One region of the Laceyella putida genome, then DNA from elsewhere that is predicted to be linked to it. Evidence: riboswitches for the same ligand, from Rfam matches in the RefSeq annotation. Region 1 holds a riboswitch; each other region holds the start of a gene.

Region 1 (7,554 bases):
GATGGTGTCCGACGATGCCGGCCAGCTGATGGTGAACTGGTCATTGCGCTGGTTGGCCACCGTTGGCGTGCCTGGTTTGGTCGGCTTGGTCTGATCGTCAATCGTCTGCACCAATGCGTCAGACTTTGCCGTTTCACCCATGGAGTTGTACGCCGTTACGCGGAACGCATAGTTCAGTCGTGTGCGGTAATCCGTGAATTGGTTGCCCGGCGTCCACCCCGCTTGGATCGCGGCATCATAGGCTTTGGTGTACAATGGGCGCGGATCATCCGCCAATTCCGTTCCCGTGTTGTCGCGCCGGAAGGTGTAGATCCCTTGGGCGATTTGCGCCGCAGTTGGCCAAATCTTCTTGCCTTTGGATGTCCAGCTGGTGGTGTTTCCCACGTCAAAGGCTTCATATTCTTTCCCGTTGTAGATCCACACTTTGTAGCCGGTCGCCCCCGGTACGGCTTGCCAGCTTAAGTTGACATATCCTTGGGAAGTTCCGCTGCCCAACCCAACGGCGGTGCCTGTCGGCGCGCCCGGTTTTGGCGAGTAAGTGACTTCCAACCTTGGCGCGTAAGGGCCGCCCGTGCCGTAATCACTGGAGTAGAACTTGCGGTAGGTACCCGTTTTATTCGTTGCGGTATATGCTTCTTTATCGTCGATCATGATGAGTCCGTGGTATTGGGACGGATTGTCATACCACCAATTCACCAAACTGGTCACATCCCAGTTATACCAGCCGTTTGGTGTCCCTCTTGGAAAAGACTTCGTCGTGTAGGACCCACTAGAACCCGGCTGCCCGTTCCAGATAAGGCTGGTGCTTGTCCAGCTTCCCGCCGCGCGGTGAATGCGGATGCTGGTATCTATACTGCTTGGCTCAAAAAACTTATAGATATAGAACTTGGCGTTGGTCAACAAACCGCCATTCAGGCTCGGCATGCCGCTGCCAAACTTGATGTACGAGCGATGGTCACCCACATCCGGCGCGTACCCGGTCCGCAGCTCGTCCTCCAAGCCGTGGTTGTTGCCGCCATATGTACCATTGTTGACATAGACGTCGGAAGTGGTGGTCGACGTCCCGCCCACTTTGATGGTGGGGTCCAATACGACGGGGTATTCGGTCTTCTCGTCGTCCAAAAAGGCGCGATCCAGTTGGACCTTGACAAGGTATTTCCCTTTTTCTTCCGTCAATTCCACCTTGTTTTTGTAAGAATCCACGTCACGCGCATCGCGCAGATACGGCGGTTCGAAGCGCCATACCTCTTTCCCGCCCTTCTTGTCTTTGAAGATCACCGCTTGGTCCTTCAATTCCGCGACCAAGTTGGTTTTCACCTCATAGGCGATCTCGTCAAACGCGGGCTTCTTCTTGAAGACGATGTCTTCTTTGGCCCCGTAATGGCGCACCTTGATGCGCACATCGGTGTCTTTCAGGACATCCTCATACAAGATCTCCGACTCTTTATTTTTGACTTTCCCTACAGCATCCTTCGCACCGACGATGGAGTAGGAGAGCCAGTCGTTGCCTTCTTTCAGCTTGAAGAGGTCCTTGTCCGCCCGTTCTGCGAACAGAAGAGTGAAGCGATTCGCTTTATTCTGGAACTTGAACGCTCCCTTTTCTTTGCTGTCCTTCACTTCGGCCGCAATCCGGTTGTCAATCTCTTTCCATTCTTTTTTCCCTTCTTCTTGGTAGAAAACGGGATGGTTAAAGATCTCCACCGTTTCGGACAAGTCGTTGTTTCTCCACGTTTTGGAGTTTTCGGTGCGCTTTTCCTTCACCTCGTGCACCTTTTTCACATTCTTCCGTGGATCATCTTTTTTGCGCCCCACCTTTTCGGGTTGCGCCGCTTGGGTCTGCTCCGTTACCAATCCATCCATCGGAACAGTGGTGACCACAAGCGCCAAAGCAACAAAAGAGGCGAAGATCCTCTTCAGCCACCTGCCAACCTTCATGTGCACTCCTCCTTATAAAAGTTAAAGGATTTCTTTTATATGATTGTTTCATAACAAATTTATGATAATTATTTGTCTATTTTTTGACAAGTAGAAATAAATATATTTAAAGCTGATAAACTATATGATTGGTAATGATTTACTTCATCTTCCCTTCTAACATTCCGAACAGGGAATGATCTACGCCCTATTTTCAATCACACAAAATATAAAATATATATTTAAATATCCAATATATAATTATTATAATTTTCTAACAAAAGCGCGTTGGTTATATACCTTTTATAGGAATTGATTATCAAAAAAGAAAAAAACACCTCGTAATCTCATGGTTAAACGTCAACCAAATCCGAAAAGAGGTGTCTTCACGAATCAGTAACATTACTTTTAAAATTAAAGAATACTTATGAGTAGATATGCCTATGAAAAACGAGCGGTTAGCCCTCCCGATAGAGGCTAACCGCTTGGGGTCTTTATACACACACAGCATATTCCAAACGCAACTGCTTTCCGGCAAGCCGGATACCCAGCTTTCCCGTGGCGATTCCATCAAGACGATCTCGATATCATGGGTCGGGCATTACCCCATTCTATCTCAATTATTCTATTTTTTAAATCATAAGGAGTTTCTTGATATACGTAATAGTTTAACCAGTTAGAAAACAATAAGTGCGCATGCGCTCGCCACGTTTGAACAGGAACTTGGGTCGGATCATCATCTGGGAAATAATTTTTTGGTATGTTGATATCTAAGCCTCTCTTGATATCACGATCGTATTCATTCTTTAATGTGAATCTGTCGTATTCAGCATGTCCTGTCACAAATATTTGGCGACCATTTTTACTGATAACAATGAAAATACCCGCCTCTTCAGATTCAGATAAAATCTCCAAATCTCCTATTTTTTCGATATCTTCTTTGCGGATATCGGTATGACGGGATTGCGGAACAAAGAAATAGTCGTCAAAGCCACGAAGCAGTTTGGTATTTATCTTGGTAATCGTATGTGGGAACACACCAAACAGTTTTTTTTTCCTTTAAAGGATACTTTGGAATACCGTAATGATGGTAAAGAGCGGCCTGAGCGCCCCAACAAATATGAAAAGTTGAAGTAACATTTTTTATTTTCCAATCCATTATTCGCTTCAATTCTTCCCAGTAGTCCACCTTTTCGTATTCCAGGTGTTCTACAGGAGCTCCTGTAATAATCATTCCATCATATTTTTGATGCCTGATCTCATCAAATGTTTTATAAAATGTTGATAGATGTTTTGCTGGTGTGTTTTTGGAGGTATGGGTTGTTGGATAGATGAAACTAATTTCAATTTGTAGGGGTGAATTCCCGAGCAAACGAAGGAGTTGTGTCTCCGTTTCAATTTTGGTTGGCATCAAATTTAGAATAACCATTCTAAGCGGGCGAATATCTTGATGAAAGGCACGCCTTTCATCTATGACAAAAATATTTTCATTATTGAGAATTTCATTTACTGGTAGCTTATCTGGTATTTTGATAGGCACTGTCATTCACCCCTTTCTTTATTTTATTGTTGAAGCCCATATCCATAGCTACACGCTTTGACTTTTCACCAGTGCCTGCTCCAGATCTTGAATGATGTCTTCAACCGCTTCAATACCAATGGATAAACGAATCAGTTCAGGAGTAACCCCTGAAGCTCTTTGCTCCTCTTCGGTTAGCTGTTGATGAGTCGTGCTCGCTGGATGAATCACCAATGACTTCGCATCGCCCACATTGGCTAAATGAGAAAACAGTGTCAGGTTTTCTATGAATTTCTTCCCAGATTCCAATCCGCCTTTAATTCCAAAGGTAAAGATGGCTCCTTGTCCTTTTGGCAAATATTTTTGCGCTTTTTCAAAGGAAGAATGACTTTCTAAACCAGGGTGGTTGACCCATTCAACCAATTCGTGCTAATTCAAATATTCTGCAACTTTTAGCGCGTTTTCGCTGTGGCGTTGCATTCTCAGATGAAGCGTTTCTAATCCTTGAAGAAACAAGAATGAATTAAAAAGAGATATGGCAGCACCCAGGTCGCGAAGCAGTTGGACACGAGCTTTAATGATATAGGCAAGAGATCCTACTGCTTCCGTATAACTAACCCCATGATAACTTGGATCAGGTTCGGTCAAATCTGGAAATTTCCCGTTCGTCCAATCAAATTTGCCAGAATCGACGATAATTCCGCCAATGGTGGTTCCATGTCCTCCAATAAACTTCGTTGCAGAATGGACAATAATGTCAGCACCAAATTCAAATGGGCGGCAAAGATAAGGAGTAGCAAAGGTGTTGTCTACAATTAACGGAATCCCAGCTTCATGGGCCACTTTTGCGACCGCTTCAATATCTAAAACATCTAAATGGGGATTCCCGATTATTTCGGCAAAAACTGCCTTTGTTTTATCCGTGATGGCGTTGCGGAAATTTTCCGGATTTGTTTGGTCAACGAATTTTACCGAAATGCCCAATTTTGCCAAAGTGTGGCGGAACAAGTTATACGTTCCCCCATACAAATGACTTGATGAGACGATTTCATCTCCCGCTTTTGCAATGTTCAAAATCGAATAGGTGATCGCTGATTGACCCGAACTAGTAGCGAGTGCGCCTACACCGCCTTCTAATTCAGCTACCCTTTTTTCAAATACATCTTGCGTCGGGTTCATAATTCGTGTATAAATGTTTCCGAATTCCTTTAATGCAAATAAATTCGCAGCATGCTCGGCATCATTAAAAACATAAGACGTCGTTTGATAAATAGGAACGGCGCGCGAATTAGAAGTTGGATCAGGAACCTGTCCACCGTGTACCGAAATGGTTTCAAGACGTAATTTTTTTGATCGCTCATTTTTTTCCTCCCATTGTAAAATTCAACGATATAAAAAAGCCTCCTCCCCTTATCCAGAGAAGAGACTTTGATATACATTGCCCTCCTCTTATCTTCTAGAGACAAAAAATCCCTACAGGAATTAGCACCTTTCGGTATAAATACCAGGGTTGCCGGGCATCATCGGGCCAGTCCCTCCGCCACTCTGGATAAGAGAAAATCCATAGTATTTCGATCTACTTTATTGTAATTGATTTAGAATTGTTCGTCAACTATTTTCCTTTATGGTGCATCATCGCATCCATTTGCGGGTAGTGGTAGCATCGACCGATTTTGCCGCCCTTTCTTGGGCAGATGATGCCAAAATCGACGTTCGCTACATCCACCCCATATAAGAAAAAAGGGGAAAGAGAAGAAATATTCTCCCCAATCCCTTGCCACGGACCATAGGGCCATAGATGCTTTGGACACATACGCGGAATTGCGGTTAGGATCACTCGAAGCTGGATATGCCCAAGTGTAGAGAGTGGAAATATTACCCCCGTTCCCAATGGCATGAGCTTCAGCAACAGACTTTGAAAAACAACAAAAATTCGCAGCTCAAAAAAAGCCCCAAGGATCACAAGACCCTTAAGGCTCCATCGCGGTGTCGATTCAACAGGCATCAGGAGAGGGAAACGATGACTCAGTTCTTGCCGATGGGCATCCTGAGCGCCCCGGGCCCCGTGAAGAGCAGGGATAAGGCCGTGAGCAGGATCAACAGGTCAAACTCATACCCTCCGGCGAACCCTTTCGATCCTTTCACAAACAAAATGGCTCCCGCCATCACCACTGCGGCCAAAACCGAGGCGATGGAAGTGAACAGACCCAGGATAAAGGCAATGCCGATCAGCACTTCCACACCGGCCACGACATACGCGGTGAGGGAGGCGGCGGGAATTCCGACGCTGCCGAAAAAGCCGATGGTCTGTTCCATGCCCATCAACTTCTGCGCACCATGAACGATAAAGATCAGACCCAGTCCAATCCGCAGGAACAATGGACCGTAAGCTGCTTCCAATTTCATTCTTCTTTGTCTCTCCTTTCGATCTCGCATCCATGTCAAATCTTAGCGCACAGCCATAAACACCGGATAAACAGAGATTAAATCTTTCTTAACCGCCTGTGACCAAATTGTGAACAAACATTAACCGGAGAAACCCATCCGCGGGACCGTCGGTTGGGCCACTTGCCCGATCGCCGTTGTCAACTCCATTTCCCGCGCAACCGCAACCAAATGACCACCCCGGCACTGGCGCACAGTGACAGCATCACACCGCCATGATAAATCCACAGCACCGATTCCGGGCGGACGGACCCCGCCGCTTGCAATCCCAAACCGATGGCCACCACAATGAAATGGAAGCACAATCCCACCAACACACTGAGGCTCACTTCCTTCTTGCCCACCCGCTCTTCTTCCACCCATCTGCCCAAAAATTCCACATAATACACGGAACCCAAGCCCCCTAGGATAGTGAGCACCGCCGAGACCAACAACACCTTGCCTTCACTCCTCTTTCGACCCTTCGGACTGATCAAGCACTTGCATCCGCTTGAAGAGATGCAGCCGATCCTCCCCATAGCGGGGCCTGGCCACCTCTTCCAATGTCATCCCATATGTATGGAGAAACCAAGTCATCCGCTGCAGTTTATGAATCACGCGCTTTTCTCCACTGGCGCAATGACGGACCACCAAGCGCGCTTTTTCCCGATCATACCAGAAACAGATTTCCGCCATGCCTTACCCTCCCCCGCCCGATGATCCGAAAATGTCAAACGACCGTCCGCAGAAAAGATGCTTCCCCTCTTCCCACTCCACCTGCATCATATCCAACAACGGAATGGAAACCACTTGCCCCGATTCGGTATGCAGTCGGAGGATCCGCACGCGCTTCCTCGGCTGATGGTCAACCATCAGCGACAGTTCCACCTGATCCCCTTCCCTTTCCATCTCCGCTTCCACAACCGACACATGCGGCTTCTGTTGCAACTCCCCCACAAACGGCAACACGTGTGCAACCTTGCCTTGCAGATGCAGCATAAACACTGAAAATCCTCCTCTTTTTTTGAAATTGCGATACTTATGTTGCAACAATAAAAGAAATAACGAATATGATATGTTTCACACTTGAATTATAATTCAGAAAGAGGGATTTTTCAATTATTTTCCATCTTAACTTAGCTGTTGAAATTCCGGGTTTTCCATCGCGCGCCAAAAAGGAAACGTCTCGTTTCGTTGCACCCCTCGCATTTAAAGATCAGCCGTTAAATGAATCAGGATAATGACACTATTATAAACATCACGTGGCCGTGGTGTTTTATTGCACAAAAAAACAGCCCTGAAGGCTGTTCAGGGCCAAAATACGGATTTTCTTATGCGTCGGGGCCAGCATCCCTTGAAACGCATCCCGGCAAGCCCACAGCAGGACGGCCTCGCCCGCCGCCATCAAGATGGCCAACGGCAACAACGAAGCGTCGACAAACAGATGGAACAGCAAAATGTTCACCACAATGGGAGCCAGCATGTTCAAGGCCAGCGGCACCCACCGGTTGCACATCAACAGCAGGCCGGCTGCCACCTCAACCGATTTCTCGGTGAACAACAGATAAGGATACCGAAAAAACGCCATCACTTCGGGACTTGTCGGCAAAAACGGCGAAAAGCCAAAAAACACAGCCCATCCATTCAATCCCGCCAAGAAAAAAATCAATCCATAGACAAACTGTGTGATTCTCATC
Region 2 (7,554 bases), on a different contig from region 1:
CCTCTGTTCGTGCAAGGGGTAACGGGTGGAACAGCCACTAACTCTGGCTTGATTCTATTGCCCATGATGCTCGGAACAGTTGTGGGCGCGCAAGCTGGCGGTTTTTTATCAACGAAAACCAATTATCGCAGTATTGTTTCCGGTGCGCTGCTCATTTTCGTCGTGGGAGTATTCCTGCTGGGTACCCTGACGACAGAGACTCCTAAATATATGTTAACCATCTACATGATTCTGGTCGGGATTGGACTTGGTCCAACCTTCTCGGTCGACAAAGCGAAACCCGACGGCGTAAAGAAACCACACCCTGCTGGATAAGCCGCATCATGAACAAGAAATGGGTCCCCTCTTGGGACTCGTTTTTTATTAACAAAGAGCCACACACCGACTCATATCGCGATGTGTGGCTCTTCTGCATTAGAATGCGGGCACGACGGCTCCGTTATATTTTTTGTTGATGAAGTCTTTCACTTTTGGGGAAGTGAGTGCTTTGGCCAACTTTTGAATGCGCGGATCGTTTTCTTTCCCTTTTTTCACGGCCAACACGTTCACGTATGGAGACTCTTTGTCCTCAATGAACAGCGCATCCTTGAGCGGATTCAACTTCGCTTGCAAGGCATAGTTGGTATTGATCACAGCGATGTCCACTTGATCCAGCATGCGGGGCAAAGTTGCTGATTCCAACAGCTTAAATTGCAGGTTTTTGGGATTTTCTTTGATGTTTTTCAGCGTTTTATCCCCTACACGATTGTCCAGCTTGATCAGCTTGTTTTGATCCAACAGAAGCAAGACCCGGGTGATTTCGCTGGTTGCGTTCGGCAGGGCGACAGTGGCCCCGTTTTTCAGTTCGCTTACGCTTTTGATTTTGCGGGAGTAAGCGCCCATCGGTTCGATGTGCACACCCACCACTTTCACCAAATGATAGCCTTTTTCTTTATTGGTTGCTTCCATCCATGGAACATGTTGGAAGAAGTTGGCGTCAATTTGGCCTTCTTCCACGCTTTTGTTTGGCAATACATAATCTTGGAACGCTTGGATTTTCAATTCAACCCCTTGCTTTTCCAGTTCAGGCTGCACAAACTTGAGAATCTCTTCATGAGGTACTGGTGATGCCCCAACCGTCAATACTGCCGACTCTTCTTTTTGGCCGCAACCCACGCCAACCGCGGCGACCAACGCGACCAAACCAGCCGCGATCCATTTTTTTATTTTCACCTAGATTTCCTCCTTTATTTTGCATCCATTTCAAAATAATTTGATTGGATTAGGTGATTTTACAGCGAACCGCTCAGGAGACCCGCTGCAAGCGTTCCCTTCCCAAGCGGTTGAACCGCTGATAAATCCCTTTCCAATGCCCTTTATCGTTTGTCTAACCGACGGACCAACCAATCGCCAAGCATTTGGATGATCTGCACCATGACGATCAGCACCAAACCACACACATACAACATCCCATCGTTAAACGATTGGAAACCGTAGCGGAAGGCCGCGTCACCCAATCCGCCGCCGCCCACGATCCCGGCCATCGCCGAAAAACTGATCAGGGACACGCAGGTTACCGTCAAACCGGAGACAATGGCCGGCAACGCTTCCGGCAACAATACTTTCCATACAATGTTGAAGCGGGAAGCTCCCATCGCCTGGGCCGCTTCAATCACCCCACGGTCAATCTCGCGCAAGGCGGTCTCCACCATCCTGGCGTAAAAAGGTGCCGCGCCGGCAATCAAAGGAACGGTTGCCGCGGTAGGCCCAAGCGTGGTGCCCACCAAGAATTCCGCGACCGGGAATAAGAAGAGTACGAGGACAATAAACGGTACCGCGCGGAATATGTTCACAATCGTTCCCAAAATTCGTTGCACCCAAACACTTTCCCAAAAATAACCCCGGTCCGTGATGGTGAGCAACACGCCGAGCGGGATGCCCAAGAGTGCCGTAAATAGTGTGGATATGCCCACCATGTATAGCGTTTCACCGGTTGCTTGCCACACTTGATTCCAATCGATGCTGGTCAACATGGGGCCTCACCTCCACTGAGCTGGTTTCGCACAGCTTGAACCTGTTCCGCCGTGCCGACCACTTTGACGCGCACACGGTCATCCTGAGCCCCTGTAATCGCTCCACTGATGATGCTAAAGTGAATCCCTTGCTCTCTGGCCAGTTTCCCCAACTTGACCACTTCACTCGGATTTAGCTCAATGATCTCGCCTGACGCATCATCCGTCTCCGCAAACAGCTCTTGAACAAACTTTTTTGTCAGCGAATGCTTCGGTTGGCTAAAGATGGCCTCAACCGTTCCCGATTCCACCACTTGGCCATTTTCCATTACCGCCATCTTATTGCAAATCTGGCGCACCACACTCATCTCGTGTGTAATCAACACCAGGGTAATCCCCATCTCGCGATGGATTTCCTTCAGCAACTGCAAGATGGAAGCGGTCGTCTCCGGATCGAGTGCCGATGTGGCTTCATCGCACAACAGGATATCGGGTTGATTGGCTAAAGCCCGGGCGATCCCGACCCGTTGCTTTTGCCCCCCGCTCAACTGGGACGGATATGCCTCGGCCCGTTCGGCCAATCCCACTCTTTGCAACAGCTCGTCCACACGCTGGCGAATCTCTTCTTTTGGCACCCCGGCAATCTCCAGCGGAAACGCCACATTTTCCCGTACCGTCCGCGACCAGAGCAAATGAAAATGTTGAAAAATCATGCCGATCTTCAACCTCGCCTTGCGCAATTCCCTTTCCGCCAGATTGGAAATTTCCTTCCCATCCACCACGACCTTGCCGGTTGTCGGTGATTCCAGCCCATTGATCAAACGCAGCAGTGTCGATTTACCAGCTCCGCTATATCCAACAATGCCGAAGATGTCGCCCCGGTCAACCGTCAGTGTCACACCATCCAGTGCCGTCACGGCCGGGCCCTTGTCACGCGCCGGATATGTTTTGCTTACCTTTTCAATCTGAATCATCGGGATTCACCACCTTTTTTAGAGAAATAAAAAATCCCTTCGGCTCTGAAGATGGCTAAGAAGGGATACGTCTTTATCGGACACACCTTTCTCTCATCTGCCAGAACGAATCTCTGCAGGACTTGGCACCTTTCTGTTGTCAGATCAGATGGTTGCCGAGGGTTCATCGGGCCTGTTCCCTACCCCTCTCTCGATAAGAGAATGTTGCTTTATTCAGTTAATAACATTTCAAAACAACTATCGAGATATAAATTAACATATAAAAACCAACTATGTCAATAAATATTTACAATTGGTATATTTTAAAAGTGCCGATGGCATGGCTTGGCGGGTTTGCGACCATCGGTACCCTGCTTTGGAGAGCAGTAACGGTCACCTTTGTTACAAACCACCCCCTTCGCTTCACATATTTATCACATTTTTACCACGAGATTACATTTAGATAACAAAACGATCACTTCCCACTAAAACCCCTGGCGCTGGCGTATAATAAGGATACATCCTCAATTTGAACCGATGGAGGTGCCCAACATGGAATACACGGTTGTCGGAAAATCGTTTTGGATCGGAGTGTTAAACGCTTCATGTTTAAGTGTCCCGTTGTGGCTTCTCTTTTACTTCGCCCTTAAGCTGATTTTCTAATGAAACCACGTCGTTGGTGCACCTAATCGCAATGGAATCTGAGCTGACTTTGGGAGCGATAAGCTCATTTGTATAAAAAACGGGTGACTTTTGCCGTCGAAAAGCAAAGGCCACCCGTTTCTGCATTAGCGAGCTCCATTTCCGGAAATCACGATCCAAACCGTTTTAAACAGAATCTGCAAATCCATCTTAAACGATTGATTTCTGATATATTCCATGTCCAGTTCCAACTTCTCAGCAGGGGTTGCTTCATAACCGCCGTTCACTTGCGCCCAACCGGTCAACCCGGGTTTCACCATCAGGCGCTTTTTGAATCCGGGAATCTCCTTGTCAAATTGCTCGGTGAACATCGGACGTTCCGGACGCGGGCCAATCAGGCTCATGTCTCCGCGCAGGATATTGATCAACTGCGGCAGTTCATCAATCCGGGTTTTGCGGATAAACTGACCTACGCGAGTCACGCGCGGATCATTTTTGGCTGCCCACTGCGGTCCATTTTTTTCTGCATCGGTGCGCATCGAACGCAACTTGATGATGTTAAACGTTTTGCCGTTTAAGCCAACCCGCTCCTGTTTATAGAAGATTGGACCCGGCGATTCCAATTTGATCGCAATTGCCGTCAAGATCAGCACTGGTAGGGTAAAGAGCAACAACCCGATGGAGAAAAGAATTTCAAATGCACGCTTAAACACCAAATAGAAAGAGGTTGTTTGAGCTTTTCCAGAGAATGCGCGCGAATTGCTCTCGTAGGCCATTTTTGAACTCATCCGCAATCCACTCCTGCTGTATATGGTATCGAAATCACAATTATTTTTCAGCTATCAACTAACTTTACAAAAATGACAGTAACATTACAGCAATGTTTCAAACCGATTACTGTAACCAAGTATACTGTAATCTTTCTGCATTGACAATAGCCGAATTGTGAAAAATGAGATCCCCGCGGCCTCATTTTTATGCATGGGGTATTGCGGCTTCTTCCTTATTGTTTACTGTTCTTTGTCCATTTTACGATATTCATCTTGGTAATATTCGTAGGTTTTGCGTAATCCTTCCGCCAAACTTACCTTTGGTTCCCAAGCGAGCACACGGCACACTTTTTCGTTGTTGAAGTAACTGTGCTTAATATCGCCCGCCCGGTCTGGACCATAATTCACCTCATGTTTCACTCCGGATATGTCATCAAAGAGGCGAATCACTTCATTGAGCGAAGTGCTTACGCCCGTTCCCACATTCAGCACTTCGCCGTCCCCCTTCTCGATCGCGTTGATGTTGGCCCGCGCGATATCCTCCACGTAGATGTAGTCGCGCGTTTGTTCCCCATCGCCAAAGATGGTGAGCGGCTCGCGCTTCAGCACCTTATCGATAAAGATGGAGATCACGCCCCCCTCGCCGCGTGGATCCTGGCGCAACCCATATACGTTGGCATAACGCAAAATCGTGTATTTCAACCCATACAGATGATGATAAACCGACAGATAGTGCTCCACAGTATACTTGGAGATGCCGTAACCGGACAATGGGCCAATCGGATGCTTTTCATCGACGGGCAGATAAGCCGGCGTTCCGTACACCGCGGCCGATGAAGCGTAAACCACCTTCTTCACCCCCGCTTTGCGGCACCCCTCCAGCAGATTGATGGAACCCAAAATGTTGATCTTGGCATCGAGGGCCGGATTTTCCACAGATGTATTCACATGGATTTGGGCCGCTTGGTGAATGACGACTTCCGGCCGCTCTTGTTCCAATACGGCATGCAAATCCGCGCTTGTGATATCCACGTTATAAAAAACGGCTTCTGCGTTTACTTGATTCTCTTTTCCGGAAGAAAGATTATCCACAATCACAACTTGATCGCCACGCGCAATCAACTGATCAACGATATGAGAGCCGATAAATCCAGCTCCCCCTGTCACTAACACTTTCATCGGATGGACCCCTCTCTTGAGTAGACTAAGTTTGCTGACAAAGTGGCCCTGGAGTCGATTTTTTGAGTCTGCGTTCCATGGTCGCCTCAGTAGGAAATAGCTCCCAGTAACGAAGCTTTCACCCACAGGGTACCGGCAAAAATCTTCCTCCTCTAGGGCTATCCTGAATAGACTCTATGTAGGTCTGGTTCTTCTGGAAGCCATTTCAAATCGATTTTTAAGCAACTGAGAAGAGATTGAAGCTCCAAAACCTTTTTCCCTTTCGCAAAACCCGTGACGAGGCGTCTCCCGGGAAAAGGTTTCCCGCCATCCACTCCTTTTGAAATAACCTCTAGATTATCTTACCAACAGAAGATGGAAGAAGCAAAGGTAGCAACTGGATGGCCGTTCCGAACTCGGAAGTCCGGAAAATCCGCATCATGGAGTGTCCATCCCGCTTCTTGCCACATTTTCCCCAACTTCGGCCAATGATCACTCATCATTTTCTTCTGGGACGACAAGCCTTGGACAAAATTGAGGAATATTTGAACAAAGGTACGGAACATTATATAATGGTGAACATACCAATTGTTGGAAAAGAGGAGAAATGAACGTGAAACGATGGTTGCTGCGCTTGCTCTCCACCTTTATCCTTGCCATGATGCTGGCCATCGGTTATTACGGCTATCACATCTGGTCGGCGGCGAAACGGCTGTATGAACCGCCCAAATTATCAAAATCGGCTTTGCGTTCGGAGCCGGTCGATATTGCGAAAGACCCGGTCGCCCTGTTGTTTTTGGGTGTGGATGAGCGCCAGGGAGATCGGGGCCGCTCCGATTCCATCATCGTGGCGACGACGAACCCAGGGCGGAAAAGCGTGGTGCTGACCAACATTCCCCGCGATACGTTGGTCAAGATCCCCGGGAGGCTGGGGCGGGATAAAATCAACCACAGTTACGCCTACGGTGGGATTGAATTGACGCGGAAAACGGTGGAACATTTTCTCCAAATTCCCATTGACGGATATGTGAAAGTGAATATGCAGGGCCTGAAGGAGATCGTTAATGAATTGGGCGGCATCGAGGTGGACGTGCCTTTTACATTCCATTACAACGGGTACCTATTTAAAAAAGGGAAAATGCATGTGAATGGGGATCAGGCTCTTGCCTTCGCCCGGATGCGCAAAAATGATCCCAGCGGCGACTTTGGAAGGATGAAACGGCAACAGGAGTTGATCCGCGGGATTATCCATAAAGGAACCACACTCCATTCTCTCACCAATCTCGCCAACATCTTGGAACAGCTGGGCGGCAACATCAAAACAGACATCTCTCCGGTTCAACTCTTCCAATTGCAACGGCTTTATGCCAATTTGCCGGATGAACAGATCCGCTCTGTGAGCATCAAAGGGAAAAACACCCTGATCGATGGCGTGTATTATTATAAAGTAGATGAGAATGAGAAAATGCGCGTTCATCAACAGCTGGCCCGGCAGCTCGATTGGAGCCCCGGTGAGCGGTAAAAAAGGAATCCCCCGTCCCATGGACGGGGGATTCCTTTCTCTTATTTGGCCAACAATCCCGCGTAGAGCGCCAGCAACTTCCGCTCCTCCACATGCCAATTATACACTTCTTCATGCGCCTTGCGGCCATCTTCGCTCATCCGCTTGCGCAAAGATTCGTCCGTTAAGATGCGCGTCACCTTCTCCGCCATGTCTTGTGGATTTAACGCATCGGCGGTGAAGCCGCATCCGCTTTTCTCCACAATCTCGCGCCACATCGGAAAGTCCGTCGCGATCAGCGGCAAGCCCGCCGCCATATATTCAAACATCTTGATCGGGAGCGATTCCCGATAATTCTCCACCGGATGCAAGCAGACCAAGCCCACTTTGCCTTTGCCCAACCACTGTTTCACTTCTTCAAACGGCACGCGCCCATGCAGATGGACCCGTTTGTCTTTGAGCGTGGCTTCCTCCCGGTCCTCTGGCCGGATGTGTTGCAGCGGGCCGATGATGTGCAACTCCGCATTCAACTCAGCCGG
Region 3 (7,554 bases), on a different contig from region 1:
TTGCCATTCCACGCCTTCGTCAATCGTCACTGACCGGCCCAAGCGTGGAACGTAGACAGGAATGGCCCGCCGTCGTATCGTTTCCATCACTTCCTGTTCCATTGGTGTTTGGACCGAGGAGGGATTTCGCACCACCCGCTTAACCGGGATGCGCTCGACGATGACTTGAATCCCGCCAATATGGTCCAAATCGCCATGAGTCATCACCAGCGTGTCAATCTGATGAATTCCCTGTGCTTTGAGAAAGGGGAGCACCACTTGTTTTCCGGCGTCAAATGATGTTTTTCTCGCTTGCCAACCCCGCCGCTCCCGAATATCGCGTCCACCGCCATCGATCACGATCACGTGACCCGTTTTCGTTTCGATCACGGTGCAATCACCCTGACTCACATCCAAAAACGTGACTCGCGTCGCACTCCCCCCTTCTTGCATGACTGCCGCCACACATAAAAGGGCCAGCCAACAGACCAATGAACAAATGCGATGGGGAACAACGGTATGGCGAAAAGCCCCACACCATGCGGCGAAGAGATACAGGCTGAAGAGCGCATAACAAGCCAACCACCAGACCGGTGGCGCCTGCCAGGTGAAGTGCAACGGGTTCGCCCACACCATCCAGTCGGTTCCCCATTCCACCCCTTTCACGAACATGGTGACAAGATGAGCCAACCAAGCGGCTCCCGTTTCCCATCCCTGCGCCAAAAAGAGAGACATCATCCCCAAGGGCGTCACCCCCAAACTGACAACAGGGACGAACAAAAGATTGGCAAGCCATGAAAGGAGGGAATATTCATGAAAATGGACGAACGAAAACGGCAACGACACCCCCTGCGCGATCATGGTCCCCGCTAACATTTGACGCGCCCAAGACCAAGGCAAAGGAAGGGCCTCGCTCAAACTGTGCGTCCCCACGATCAGGGCCGCCGTGATGGCATAGGTGAGTTGAAAGCCCGCTTCCCCCAGTTGATATGGGTTCCATACGCATTGCCCCAGAAAGGACAGGGCCAAAAAAGACAAAAGATCACGATGATGACGCCAAAGCGTGGCCAAGAGAACCATTCCCGCCATCAAGGCGGACCGAATCACAGGCGCCCCCATCCCCGTCAGGATCACGTACACCGGTAGACAAACCAAAACCACAATGGCCGCTTTTTCCCGAGTCATGCCAAGCCGTTTCAAACCGATATATCCCCCCGCCAGCAACACACTGACATGCAAACCTGAAATCGATAACAGATGAATGATTCCCAAAGTGGCATAATCTTGCTCAACCCGCTCTGGAACAGCCTTCCTCTCTCCCAACAAAATTCCCCGCATCACACCGGCGATCGCAGGGGGATACAAGCGTTCAATCACCTCCCCCGAACGTTGCCGCATCCCATACACCCAATTCATGGGATGGTAATGGGCAACGGCAAGCGGACGCATGACGGACAATGACTTCCCTTCCCCCAACCAATGAATGCCACGATGCGCCAGATACGTCCGGTAATCAAAGGCGGCTGGGTTGCGCGGTAGCGGAGGGGGAGAAAAAGTGAGCGGCATCTTCACAGTCTGATATGGTTCCACTTGCCCTGCTTGTTGCCATTCGCGCAAAGTGGACAAGATCACCGTGACTTGCACCGGTTCACGTTTCGGCAAGCGGTGCCATTTCCCACCCAGCCGGATCCGATCCACAACCAGCACAAACTGAAGCCGATCCCCATCCCGTTCGGGCAGTGAACGGATTGTGCCCACGACTGGAACCATCTGTGTCCCATGCCCTCTGATGAGCGGGGTGATCGCCGATGACTGATGCGCCTCCATCCAAGCGATGCGCCAACCCGCCGCGCATAATCCCACCATTAGCAATGTTACCACGATCCCTTTTCGCCATTGATAATAAATCCATCCACCCCCGGCCAGCGCGATCACGAAGCCGACGAAATAAACAAGAGGAGGAAGCCCGCACCACCCAACCAGGATGCTGCCGAGCATCCAACCCACACTCAATACCACGAGGGGACGTTTCACCGGTCTCACCACCTTTCCGCTTCCTGTCTCTTCTCTACAACCCAAAGGGAATTCCTTCTTTTTCCAACAAATTTCAACAAAAAACACCCATCCTGAAGACGGGTGTCCCCTTTCTTGGGCTGAACTTACACTTTCGGCAGCGTGATGCCCACCTGCCCTTGGTATTTCCCCTGTTTATGCCCGTAAGAGACTTCGCAGGCCTCATCACTTTCCAAGAATAAGATTTGGCATAGCCCTTCATTGGAATAAATCTTCGCCGGAAGTGGGGTGGTATTGGAAATCTCCAATGTCACATATCCTTCCCAACCGGGTTCCAGCGGGGTTACATTGGTGATAATGCCGCAACGCGCGTATGTGGATTTGCCCACGCAAATGGCCAAGACATTTTCCGGAATGCGGAAATACTCCACGGAGCGGGCCAGGGCAAACGAATTCGGCGGAATGATGCACACATCCCCTTGAAAATCCATAAACGAATCGGAACTGATCGCTTTAGGATCGATAACCGAGTTTAAGGCATTATGAAAGATTTTATATTCATCCGCCACCCGGAGGTCATATCCATAACTGGACAAGCCAAAGCTGACGGCTTCCCCTTTTCCCACATTGCGATCAATAAATGGCTCGATCATCTTATATTCCATAGCCATTTTGCGAATCCATTTATCCGATTTGATGGTCATCTTCAGTAACTCCTTCTCTGAACTAGATATTCCTTTATCATTGTACATAAATCAACTAAAAAGAAAAATGCCCCCAACTGAAAGGAGGCAATCGACAGGCTAACTAAGTGGCCCCGGAGTCGATTTTTGAGTCTTCGTTCCTTGGTCGCTTATCGGTAAGTAACTCCGTCGCCGAACTTTGGCGCTGCAACAACCACTTTCGTTGTCGCTATCGCTCCGTTGCCCGCTTTCTTCCTTCGTTCGGCACTCCGCTTGATTAACAGCTCCCAGTCACTTCGCTTTCAAAAATCTTACTCCTTTTGGGTTTATCATGATCTTGCATGTCCTCAACTGAAAGGAGGCATCCGTCTGCTCATTTTGTCTATGTAGGCCATCGATCCGCATTTTATTTGCCCACGGCAATCGTTAAGCGAGATTCGAGCGCCTGCGCCAAATCTTCAATCAAATCGTCGGCGCTTTCCAAACCGACCGACAGGCGCAACAACCCGTCAGTGATTCCATGCTTTTGCCGAACTTCTGGCGGCATGGAAGCGTGGGACATCAGCGCGGGATAAGATAAGATGCTTTCAACTGCGCCCAGGCTGACCGCCACGATCGGCAACTTGACATGATCCAACAGCTGGCGCACCCGTTCTTTGCTGCCCAGGTCAAAAGATAGGACCGCTCCGTGCCCGCTGGCTTGCGCATCTTGCAAATAGTGGCCTTCATGGGACGGCAACCCGGTGTAGTACACCCGCTCCACACCCGGATGCTGTTGCAGCCACAAGGCGACTTTTTCCGCGCTTCGCGTAGACAACTCCATCCGCGCTTTCAGCGTTTTGATCCCTCTCAGCACCAACCAGGCATCATGCACACCCAGAATCGCCCCGAATGAGTTTTGCAACAATGACAATTCTTCTGCCAAGTCTTCATCTTTGACCACAACCAATCCCGCGATCACATCGCTGTGCCCCGCAATGAATTTCGTCGCGCTATGGATGACGATATCCACACCCAAACTGAACGGGCGTTGGAAATACGGGGTAAGGAAGGTGTTGTCCACAATCGTGCGGAAACCATGCGCTTGGGCGATGTTGACAATCCCTCTGATGTCCGTCACCTTGAGCAACGGATTGGATGGCGTCTCGATATAGATCGCTTTGGTATGGGGCTGGATGGCCTGAACCACTTGTTCCAGATCCGTTGTGTCCACAAAGCTCGTTTCAATGCCCATCCGCTCAAACACCTTGGTCAGCACGCGGTAGGTGCCGCCGTACACGTCTTGGGAGACAATCAGGTGGTCACCGCGCGAGAAGAGAAGAAAAACCGTTGAGATGGCCGCCATGCCAGAGGCGAAAGCAAAGCCTTTACACCCTCCTTCCAGCTGGGCGATGGTCTCTTCGAGCGCTTTGCGGGTGGGATTGCCCGAACGGGCGTAATCAAATTCTCCCGGTTGATCGATCGAAAATTGATGAAAGGTCGACGCTTGGTACATAGGGATGCTGGCCGCTCCCGTATATGGATCAATCTCATTTCCATTGTGCAACAGTTTGGTTTCAAATCTCATCTCATCCTCATCCTTTCATATAAGTCCTTCTTAGCGAGCGTAATTTGCGAGGTTAGAAGGACTATACTCCGCTTGGCAGAGTTTCCTCTCCTCTTCTTAACGAGCGTATTTGCGGGGTTGACGGAGTTTCCTCTCCTCTTTTAGGCGACTCCGCCCAATCACCCCACTTGTGCCAATGCTTGCGCCAAATCGGCAATCAAGTCTTCTCCATGTTCAATTCCCACGGACAAACGCAACAATCGGTCACATACGCCCACTTTCTCCCTGATCTCGACCGGAATATCGGCATGGGTTTGCGTCGCCGGATAAGTGATCAAACTCTCCACTCCACCAAGACTTTCGGCAAAAGTGATAATCTTCAAAGAGTTGAGAACTGGTTGCACCCACTCTTTTCGTTTCAAGCGGAATGACAACATACCACCATAACCATCCGCTTGCGCATCAAGCAAGGTTTTGCTCCGCACATCCAATGCCGGATAAAACACAGTTTCAATGGCGGGATGGTTATGCAAAAACGCCGCAATCGCCTGCGCGTTGGCTTGATGTTGCCTCATGCGAAGCGCCAGGGTTTTCATCCCCCTCATCAACAACCAACAGTCCAAGGGTCCCAAGACCGCGCCAATCGCCTTTTGCAAAAAGGCAACCTGCTCCGTAAGCGCTTCGCCTTTGGTTACGATCAAGCCCGCCAAAACGTCGTTATGCCCGCCCAAATACTTGGTCGCGCTATGAAACACGATATCGGCGCCCAAGGTAAGGGGTCGTTGCAAAAAAGGCGTCATAAACGTGTTGTCAACAATGGTTAATAACCCGTGGGCCTTGGCCAGCTTGCATACCGCCTCAATATCCGTCACGCACATCAGCGGATTGGTTGGCGATTCTATGAAAATCGCTTTGGTATTCGGCTGAATGGCCCGCCGAATGTCCTCTAACTCACGCAAATCCACATAAGTGAAGGAACACCCGTACCGTGTCATCACTTTTTCAAACAAGCGATACGTCCCGCCATAAAGATCGAAGGAAACGATCAAATGGTCGCCTTGACCAAACAGTCCCATCAAGGTGTGAATCGCCGCCATCCCCGAACTGCAGGCAAACCCACCATCGCCTTCTTCCAATTGGGCCACGCTTTCCTCCAAGACTTCCCTTGTCGGGTTGGAAGCACGTGCATAATCATACCCCGTGCTTACGCCATCAACATGTTCATAGGCCGTCGAAAAATAAATAGGAAAGTTCACCGCTCCTGTTTTTCGTTCCCTTTTGTTTCCCATTTGCGCCAACTTTGTTTCTATTCTCATCGGTGCTTCCTCCCCTGTATGGCAATCTTAAATAAAAAACCTCTTCTCGATAAGAGAAGAGGTTCTTCTGGCTGAGCGACCATCTTCTCTTATCTCTCAGAACTTCCGTTCTGCAGGAATTGGCACCTTCCGGTGAAACATGCTCACCGAGGTTGCCGGGCTTCATCGGGCCAGTCCCTCCACCGCTCTTGATAAGAGAATAAATATTCATATTTTCACGATTCCATTGTTTTTCAGCAATCTTAAGTTGATTATACCTACTCATTTTCTATTCGTCAAGCGTGTTATTTATACGGGTAAGTGAAATAGTATACATTTCATTGATTTCGCTCTCTTTATTCCCTAAAATGAGGTTGATTGGCAAATTAAAAGGGGGTTCACCATCCATGTCTAAAAACAAAGCATTGATCGAGCTTACGGATAAATTTGGAGCGAAGAACTATCATCCACTGCCGATCGTGATTTCCAAAGCGGAGGGAGTATGGGTGGAAGATGCGGATGGCAATCGTTACATGGATATGTTAAGCGCTTACTCCGCACTCAACCACGGTCACCGTCATCCGCGCCTCATTCAAGCCCTGAAGGATCAAGCGGATAAAGTCACGCTCACTTCCCGCGCCTTCCACAATGATCAATTGGGAGCGTTCTATGAAAAAGTGGCAGAACTGACCGGCAAAGAAATGGTCCTCCCGATGAACACTGGCGCGGAAGCGGTTGAAACAGCCATTAAAGCGGCGCGCCGCTGGGCATACAATGTGAAAAAGATCGCTGACAACCAAGCGGAAATCATCGTATGTGAAGACAACTTCCACGGACGCACCATCACCGCCGTCTCCCTGTCTTCCAACGATGAATACAAGCGTGGTTTCGGTCCTCTCACCCCAGGGTTTAAAGTGATTCCTTATGGCGATCTGGAAGCGCTTAAAGCAGCGATCACCCCAAACACGGCCGCCTTCATGTTGGAGCCGATCCAAGGGGAAGCAGGCGTGATTGTCCCTCCAGAAGGTTTCTTGAGCGAAGCGCGTGAAATCTGTCGGGAGAACAATGTCCTCTTTATCGCCGATGAGATCCAAACCGGCTTCGGACGGACGGGACAACTCTTCGCCTGTGATTGGGAAGGCGTGAAGCCTGACATGTATATCATGGGTAAAGCTCTGGGTGGCGGAGTCATGCCTATTTCCGCTGTCGCCGCCGACAAAGAAATCATGGGTGTTTTTGAACCGGGTTCGCACGGCTCCACCTTTGGCGGTAACCCGCTCGCTTGCGCCGTGGCCATTGCCGCATTGGATGTGTTGTTAGAAGAAGAGCTCCCGACCCGTTCCCGCGAATTGGGCGAGTACTTTATCAACGAGCTGCGCAAAATAGAGAACCCCATCATCAAAGAAGTGCGCGGAAAAGGCCTCTTCATCGGCATGGAATTGCATGAAGCGGCGCGTCCATACTGTGAAGCCCTGATGCAAGAAGGACTTCTCTGCAAAGAAACGCATGACAACACGATCCGCTTTGCGCCACCACTCACCATCACGCAAGCAGAATTGGATCTCGCATTGGAAAAAGTGCGCAAAATCATTGCAAAATAAGCCTGTCCCACTTTATTCATGCGGATCTTGAAAGAAATGGGAGCGCTTGATGAAAAACAGTTCATCGACCTGCACTTGGCGACTCAGGATAACCTGGGTCGCTTTTTCAATTCAGCACGATTTGCTCACGAAACTTCTCCACCGTCTTCTCGCCAATGCCAGGAACTTGCGCGATCTCCTCCACCGACCGGAACGGACCATGTTCCTCACGATAGCGAACAATGGCCTCCGCTTTGCTTGGCCCGATCCCATTTAACTGGTCCAATTCTTCCGCGGTCGCCGTATTCACATTGATTTTCCCGCCGGACGTCTCTGATGCGGCTACACCCCCTCCGGGAAATGATGCCGGTTCCTCCCCTTGTTTCGGGATATACAACACCATCCCATCTCGAAGCGGCTCCGCCAAATTCACCTTGCTCAAGTCCGCCTCCTCTCTC

The links. A riboswitch is a leader RNA that binds a small molecule or an ion and turns the genes downstream of it on or off. The one in region 1 is predicted to bind S-adenosylmethionine.
Region 2: another riboswitch for S-adenosylmethionine. It lies ahead of ACFQNG_RS02445 (methionine ABC transporter ATP-binding protein); the one in region 1 lies ahead of ACFQNG_RS16185 (homocysteine synthase).
Region 3: another riboswitch for S-adenosylmethionine. It lies ahead of ACFQNG_RS05800 (aminotransferase class I/II-fold pyridoxal phosphate-dependent enzyme); the one in region 1 lies ahead of ACFQNG_RS16185 (homocysteine synthase).

What each region holds. Positions count from the first base shown of each region.
Region 1 covers NZ_JBHTBW010000057.1:33,411-40,964, reverse strand. The annotation lists partial or broken gene ACFQNG_RS16195 (DNRLRE domain-containing protein) at 1-1,935, opposite strand, end outside; partial or broken gene metA (homoserine O-acetyltransferase MetA) at 2,485-3,454, opposite strand; partial or broken gene ACFQNG_RS16185 (homocysteine synthase) at 3,503-4,816, opposite strand; SAM riboswitch class I at 4,880-4,989, opposite strand; gene ACFQNG_RS16180 (DoxX family protein) at 5,459-5,839, opposite strand; gene ACFQNG_RS16175 (hypothetical protein) at 6,019-6,315, opposite strand; gene ACFQNG_RS16170 (hypothetical protein) at 6,323-6,553, opposite strand; gene ACFQNG_RS16165 (hypothetical protein) at 6,557-6,862, opposite strand; gene ACFQNG_RS16160 (hypothetical protein) at 7,134-7,554, opposite strand, start outside.
Region 2 covers NZ_JBHTBW010000006.1:149,196-156,749, forward strand. The annotation lists partial or broken gene ACFQNG_RS02430 (MFS transporter) at 1-267, shown strand, start outside; gene ACFQNG_RS02435 (MetQ/NlpA family ABC transporter substrate-binding protein) at 415-1,206, opposite strand; gene ACFQNG_RS02440 (methionine ABC transporter permease) at 1,356-2,012, opposite strand; gene ACFQNG_RS02445 (methionine ABC transporter ATP-binding protein) at 2,006-2,965, opposite strand; SAM riboswitch class I at 3,056-3,165, opposite strand; gene ACFQNG_RS02450 (sugar transferase) at 3,733-4,374, opposite strand; gene ACFQNG_RS02455 (SDR family oxidoreductase) at 4,597-5,535, opposite strand; gene ACFQNG_RS02460 (LCP family glycopolymer transferase) at 6,128-7,036, shown strand; gene ACFQNG_RS02465 (glycosyltransferase family 4 protein) at 7,078-7,554, opposite strand, start outside.
Region 3 covers NZ_JBHTBW010000015.1:77,431-84,984, forward strand. The annotation lists gene ACFQNG_RS05785 (DNA internalization-related competence protein ComEC/Rec2) at 1-2,013, opposite strand, end outside; gene dcd (dCTP deaminase) at 2,139-2,696, opposite strand; gene ACFQNG_RS05795 (aminotransferase class I/II-fold pyridoxal phosphate-dependent enzyme) at 3,082-4,242, opposite strand; gene ACFQNG_RS05800 (aminotransferase class I/II-fold pyridoxal phosphate-dependent enzyme) at 4,401-5,537, opposite strand; SAM riboswitch class I at 5,624-5,735, opposite strand; gene ACFQNG_RS05805 (ornithine--oxo-acid transaminase) at 5,924-7,117, shown strand; gene ACFQNG_RS05810 (helix-hairpin-helix domain-containing protein) at 7,224-7,554, opposite strand, start outside.